Regions from separate parts of the Anoxybacillus sp. LAT27 genome, predicted to be linked through region 1. Evidence: predicted binding sites of a transcription regulator. Region 1 holds the regulator's gene; the other holds the start of a gene.
The links. Region 1 encodes Rex, which represses fermentation and respiration genes when NADH is low (regulators of the CRP and FNR family bind a similar motif). Its sites were predicted from a motif close to TTGTGAAATATTTCACAA; they were not measured.
Positions count from the first base shown of each region.

Region 1 (3,586 bases):
CCATGTGAAAAAACAATATTGGTATGTCATCATTACATATATCGCCATGCAGCTATCGAGCTTAGTCGGCGTCCCTTTACTTGCACATAGCGGCTTTGTCAACGCATCAAATAAAGAAATAGCTTTTTCGATCGCTTCTGGTTATTGGGCTGTTATTAGTTTCTCGATTGCTCTTTTTCTCGTTCTTTATTTTATGAAAGAAGATATGAAATACTCATATGATCGCCATCAATCATCGATTGGCATGTCAGTCTTTTGGGCGATTGGGGGGTTTTTGCTCGCTCTTTTCGCCCAAGGTATTGCAGCAAACATCGAAGTACACCTCTTTGGGGTCGAAATGGGGTCCGAGAACACGAGACGGATCGTTGAAATGGTCAAACTTACACCAGCTCTTATGCTCGTCACTTCAATCGTTGGTCCAGTTTTAGAAGAAATCATCTTTCGAAAAATTATTTTCGGAACGCTGTATCAAAAATATAACTTTTTCTTATCAGCCATCATCAGCTCGCTTTTATTTGCGGTTGTTCATTTAGAGTTCGAACATTTGCTTCTTTATGCAACGATGGGATTTGTATTTGCTTTCTTATATGTCAAAACAAAGCGTATTATCGTACCTATTGCAGCACATGTACTGATGAACACCTTTGTCGTTGCAATTCAAACATTATTTGCTGAAGAAATCGAAAGCATTATGCGTGAGGCAGAACGAATGCAATTCGTAATTTGGAGGCTGTTTTCATGAAGTCTGAACCGTTGTTTTATTTTCTCACAGGCATTTTATTTACTTATTTTGCTGTCCATACCGCCGATGATGGTATTTGGGACATCACAACGATGCTATTTATTTTAATTGCTACATTTGATTTCGGCGCAGGAATTCGTTCTTTACGAAAAAAAACCTCCCGCTCGTAAACGGGAGGTTTACTCATTTCCGTAATGTTTTAAAAAGTAAACGAGTGACTGCAATTCGACCGCTAAATCAATATGGTGAACACGAATATGTTCTGGCACATGCAAGCGAGCTGGCGTAAAGTTTAAAATCCCTTTAATGCCTTTTTGAACAAGTCGGTCAGTAATCGGCTGGGCAACTTGAGCAGGAACGGTTAAAATCGCTACCGTAATCCCTCCAAGCTTTTCTTCCAATTCATCTAAATGATAAACCGGAACCCCTCCGACTTTTGTTCCCACTTTATCCGGATCAACATCGAACGCCATTACGATTTTCGTATTGTTATTTTTACTAAAATTGTAGTTCAAAAATGCTGTCCCTAAATTACCGACGCCAAATAACGCTACTTCTGTCGTTTCATCTTGGTCTAACGTTTTGCGGAAAAACGACAGCAAATAATTCACATTATATCCGTATCCTTTTTTTCCAAGCGCACCAAAGTATGAAAAATCACGGCGAATCGTTGCTGAATCGACTTTTACAGCTTCGCTTAACTCCGCTGAAGATACACGTTGCTTGCCTGATGCATGCAAGTTTTTCAAAAAACGATAGTACAACGGTAGTCGCTTTGCGGTCGCCTGCGGAATTTTTGGTTGTTCATTATTCACGAGTCAATCCCCCACATTTCCTTTCACAAATAGTTAGCGCTTTCATTTTTCTCTCCTATACGTCTAAAAAATTCTCCCCACTTCTAAACTATACACTATTTTTTTCATTCTGTCTTTCCTTTGTACCCTTTATTATTATTTTTGTCAAATTTGTTATTCACACACTAGTGTTGCCGAATATCAAGAAAGTACGTTACACTATCAAAAGAAGATTGAGGTGAGAAAGAATGATCATTTTACAAGTAAATCAACTATCCAAATCATATGGAGCGGAACAAGTTTTATCAGACATTAAGCTTGAAATACAAGAAAAAGACCGTATTGCGTTAGTTGGAAGAAATGGCGCGGGAAAATCGACATTATTAAAAATCATTGCCGGACAGTTGTCATACGACACAGGCGAAATCATTAAACCGAAACACGTAACGATCGGTTATTTAGATCAATATACAGGGTTGCAAGCGCATCGTTCCATTTGGGAAGAAATGCTCGATGTGTTTGCCCCGCTACAACAAATGGAAAAACAATTACGCGAACTAGAACAACAAATGAGTTTACATGATGCTGACTATGAGCGCCTACTTGAGCAATATGATCGTTTACAAACAGAATTCAAAGAAAAAGGTGGCTATCAGTATGAAGCAGATATTCGTTCGGTTCTTCATGGTCTCCGCTTCTCACAGTACGATTATACGACAAAAGTATCTACATTAAGCGGCGGACAGCGGACGAGGCTAGCGCTCGGTAAACTGCTCCTTACAAGACCAGATTTGCTCATTTTAGACGAACCGACAAACCATTTAGATATGGAAACGTTGCAATGGCTTGAACAATATTTAAAAAATTACGATGGGGCCATTCTTATCGTCTCCCACGATCGCTATTTTCTTGACCAAATCGTGACACAAGTGTATGAACTATCACGCACAAAAATAAAAAAATATGTCGGAAACTATACAAGCTACTTACAACAACGTGCTGAACAATTCGAACAACAACTAAAATTGTATGAAAAACAACAAGAGGAAATTACAAAATTAAAAGATTTTATTCAACGCAACATCGCTCGTGCATCAACAACGAAGCGAGCACAAAGCCGTAGAAAACAATTAGAAAAAATGAATATCATCGACAAGCCACTCGGTGATGAAAAATCGGCATCGTTTCGTTTCGAAATCGAACGACCAAGCGGAAACGACGTGCTGACAGCTAACAACTTAGCAATCGGTTACGATCACATCATCGCAACAAACCTTTCATTCCGTATCACTCGCGGAGATAGTATTGCGCTAATTGGGCCCAATGGAATTGGAAAATCAACTCTTTTAAAAACGATCATCAAACAACTCCATCAGAAACAAGGAGAAATACGCTACGGAACAAACGTACAAATTGGCTATTATGATCAAGAACAAGCACAATTAACATCAAACAAACGAGTGATCGACGAACTGTGGGACGAAGATCGATTAAGAACAGAGAAAGAAATTCGGACCATTCTCGGCAACTTTTTATTTTCTGGTGACGACGTATTGAAGCCTGTTCAGACGTTAAGCGGTGGAGAAAAAGCGCGACTCGCTCTCGCTAAACTCATGATGAAGAAAGCAAACGTATTAGTTTTAGATGAGCCGACAAACCATTTAGATTTAGATAGCAAAGAAGTGCTAGAACAAGCGCTCATAGAATACCCAGGAACAATTATATTCGTTTCACACGATCGTTATTTTATTAACAAAATTGCAACAAAAATATATGAGTTATCCACAGACGGTCTTGTTGAGTATTTAGGGGACTATGATTATTACGTAGCAAAAAAAGCAGAGCTGCTTGAGCTTGGACAAATTAGCCAAAAAATTAAAACGGGCGAATCGTTGTCACCAAAACGTTCGTACGAAGAAGAAAAAGAACGAAAAAAATTAGAACGACAACGACAACGAAAAATCGAACAGCTAGAAACGGAAATGGAGCAAATCGAACAACAAATTGCTACGTATGAACAACAATTATATGATCCTTCCTGTTACAACGA
Region 1 is NZ_JAIWYK010000082.1:3,500-7,085, reverse strand. It holds gene LD028_RS08460 (CPBP family intramembrane glutamic endopeptidase) at 5-742, shown strand; gene LD028_RS08455 (YdiK family protein) at 739-912, shown strand; gene LD028_RS08450 (redox-sensing transcriptional repressor Rex) at 922-1,557, opposite strand; gene LD028_RS08445 (ABC-F family ATP-binding cassette domain-containing protein) at 1,785-3,586, shown strand, end outside.

Region 2 (3,586 bases), on a different contig from region 1:
AGCAACAGGGGAGCATCCAGCAGTACAAGGATGGTGGGCATCCTTTATTGAACATGTAGCGTTGCCAAATGTTGGATTTTTTAACTTTCTCGTACCATGGGGAGAGGTGCTTGTCGGCATTGCGTTACTTTTAGGTGTGTTTACAACATTTGCTGCTCTGATGGGAGCTGTAATGAATTTCGCATTTATGTTTTCAGGTACAACAAGTACAAACCCACAAATGGTTTTATTAACATTTTTCATTCTTGTTGCAGGAGCGAATGCAGGAAAGTTTGGGATTGATCGATGGGTAATTCCGTATCTTCGCAGATATGTGAGTGAATATCAGAATAAACGAAAAATAGCATCGACTTCTTAAAAGACGGCCATACGCACCTTTGTGCGTGGCCGTTTTTTTCTTGTTTTAAGTAATTTTCGCATGTAAGTAGTACAATGAAAATGTTTGTAGTACAATAGAGTAGGCGCCTGTAAGGGATTATACATATTTAACCAAACAAGAAAGGATGGACATACATGCATATCATAGAGCTAATTAAAGCGCTCATTTTAGGGCTAGTGGAAGGAGCGACAGAGTTTGCACCTGTTTCATCGACAGGCCATATGATTATTGTTGATGACATGTGGCTAAAATCGAGCGAGTTTTTAGGAAAGTATGGGGCGAATACGTTTAAAGTCGTCATCCAGCTCGGTTCAGTTTTAGCTGCGGTTGTTGTGTTTAAAGATAAATTTTTTGAGTTGCTTTATTTACGAAAAGGTGAAGTGAGAAAAGGACCACGCTTGACGCTGATGCACATTTTCGTTGGTCTTTTGCCTGCTGGAGTGTTGGGGGTTTTATTTGAAGACTATATTGATGAACATTTATTTTCCACAAAAACGGTGCTTATTGGGCTCGTGCTTGGAGCTTTGTTGATGATCGCAGCGGATCGTTTCGGAAAACGAACAGTAGCACAAACTGTAGATGACATTACGTATAAGCAGGCGTTTATTGTCGGTCTTGTTCAATGTTTATCGCTTTGGCCTGGGTTTTCGCGTTCAGGTTCGACCATTTCAGGTGGCGTACTTGTTGGCATGAGCCATCGTGCTGCAGCTGATTTTACATTTATTATGGCAGTGCCAATTATGGCAGGAGCAAGCGCCATTTCGTTGTTGAAAAACTGGGAGTACATCACGTTTGATGCGTTACCATTTTTCGTTGTTGGTTTTATTAGTGCTTTTGTTTTTGCATTGTTAGCTATTCGCTTTTTCTTACGTTTAATTAACCGCGTGCGTCTCGTTCCGTTCGCGATTTATCGCATCGTACTTGCGGCGGTCATTTATGTCGTTTATTTTGCATAAATAAAAGGCTCCTTTGCACGGGAGCCTTTTATTCGTTCAGTTTTTTAATAATTTTTGCCGGATTGCCTCCGACGACTACGTAATCAGGAACATCTTTTGTGACAACAGCTCCTGAAGCGATGACAACGTTATTTCCGATGTTTACGCCCGGATTAATGATTGCTCCGCCACCAATCCATACATGATCGCCGATCGTTACTGGTTTTCCGTATTCTAAACCGGACGCTCTTTCGATTGGATCAATGGGGTGCGTTGCCGTATAAATATGAACGCCGGGACCAATGAGACAGTTGTCCCCGATACGAATGTCACATACATCTAAAAAAACGCAATTAAAATTCGCAAAAAAATTTTCCCCGACATGAATGTTGTATCCGTAGTCGCAATAAAAAGGGGGTTCAACATATACGTTTTGACCTGTTGAGCCAAATAGTTCTTTTAATAAAGAAATGCGTCGTTCATGTTCTGTTTCTAACGTTTGATTAAATAGCCTTGTTAAGCGACGAGCATGTTCTCGTTCTTTCACTAACTCTGGATCGGTAGCCCGATACAATTGACCACTTACCATTTTTTCTTTTTCTGATTTCATCTTTTTTCAACTCCTTTATTTTCCTGTTTTCATTGTACCATAGCAAAGCGCTATGTTTAAAAAAATCGTCAAAAACGCGTGAGTGCATGATGCAATACGAAGTCTATAATGAATGTGAACAATAACACAAAAAGTTGGTGATGAGAGATGCATAAACATGCGCGTGCGATCGATTATAACGAAAATCCGTTTATTGTCATTTGGGAAGTGACGAGAGCGTGTCAGTTAAAATGTGTCCATTGTCGTGCCGATGCTCAACCGTTCCCCGATCCGCGCGAACTAACATATGAAGAAGGGCTTCGATTAATTGATGACATATATGACATGAACAATCCGATGCTTGTGTTTACGGGCGGGGACTGTATGATGCGCGAAGATTTGTTTGATCTTGCTGAGTATGCGATAAAAAAAGGAATGCGTGTTTCCATTACACCAAGCGCAACCCCGAATGTAACGAAAGAAAAAATGAAAAAAGCAAAAGAGATCGGATTGTCGCGCTGGGCGTTTAGTTTAGATGGACCGACGGCCGACATCCATGACCGATTTCGTGGTACATCGGGTTCGTTTGATTTAACAATTGAAAATATTCGTTATTTGAACGAGTTACATATGCCACTGCAAATCAACACGGTCATTTCGCGTTATAACTACGATCATTTAGAACAAATGGCGAAATTAGTTGCGGAGTTAAAGGCGGTGATGTGGTATATCTTTTTACTCGTACCAACTGGTCGTGGGCAAATGAATGATTGCATTACTCCAACCGAGCATGAAGAAGTGTTTCGTTGGTTGTATGAATTGAGTAAAACAGCACCGTATGATATTAAAACGACAGCGGCGCAACATTATCGTCGTGTTGTCATTCAACAAAAAATGCGTGAAAAACGCATTGATGCAGGGGATATTCGTTATGAGCATGCGATTACGACTGACCATGCTTCGATGATTGATGGATTAAAACGAGCGCCAAAAGGTGTCAATGACGGCAACGGTTTCGTTTTCGTCTCCCATACAGGAGATGTCATGCCAAGTGGTTTACTTCCGATCGTATGCGGCAATGTGCGCGAGCAACCGTTATCGCACATTTATCGCGAATCGGAAGTGATGAAACAGTTGCGCCAGCCAGATTTATATAAAGGGAAATGTGGCATTTGTGAATTTCGTTACGTTTGTGGCGGATCGCGTGCTCGGGCATATGCGGTCACGGGAGATTATATGGAAAGTGAACCGTTTTGCGTATACGTTCCTTTAGGGATGAGAAGAGAAAAAACCCGAACGGTGTTCGCTTAATGCGGACGCTGTTCGGGTTTATGTATATTAAAAATCAAAGTTATCCGGATCTGGACCGATGCGGTGGTTTTCGTTTAGCGCGTCAATCGCATCCATTTCTTCTTTTGTTAAAGTAAAGTCAAAAATGTTTGCGTTTTGTGCGATGCGTTCAGGTGTGACAGACTTCGGAATGGTGACGACTTCGTGTTGTAAGTCCCAACGTAAAATAACTTGAGCCGATGTTTTGCCATATTTTTGCGCAATGTTGACAAGCGTTGGCTCGTTCAACAAATCGCCGCCACGCATAAGTGGTGACCACGCCTCGAGTTGGATGTCGTGTTGTTTACAAAAGGAAAGAAGTGGCTTTTGTGTTAAACGTGGATGAAACTCCAC
Region 2 is NZ_JAIWYK010000061.1:13,019-16,604, reverse strand. It holds gene LD028_RS02625 (DoxX family protein) at 1-358, shown strand, start outside; gene LD028_RS02620 (undecaprenyl-diphosphate phosphatase) at 514-1,335, shown strand; gene LD028_RS02615 (sugar O-acetyltransferase) at 1,364-1,924, opposite strand; gene LD028_RS02610 (TIGR04053 family radical SAM/SPASM domain-containing protein) at 2,072-3,214, shown strand; gene LD028_RS02605 (aldo/keto reductase) at 3,242-3,586, opposite strand, start outside.
Region 2: LD028_RS02610 (TIGR04053 family radical SAM/SPASM domain-containing protein) is a predicted target of Rex. The motif match lies at 2,037-2,054, and genes of this name have one in related genera.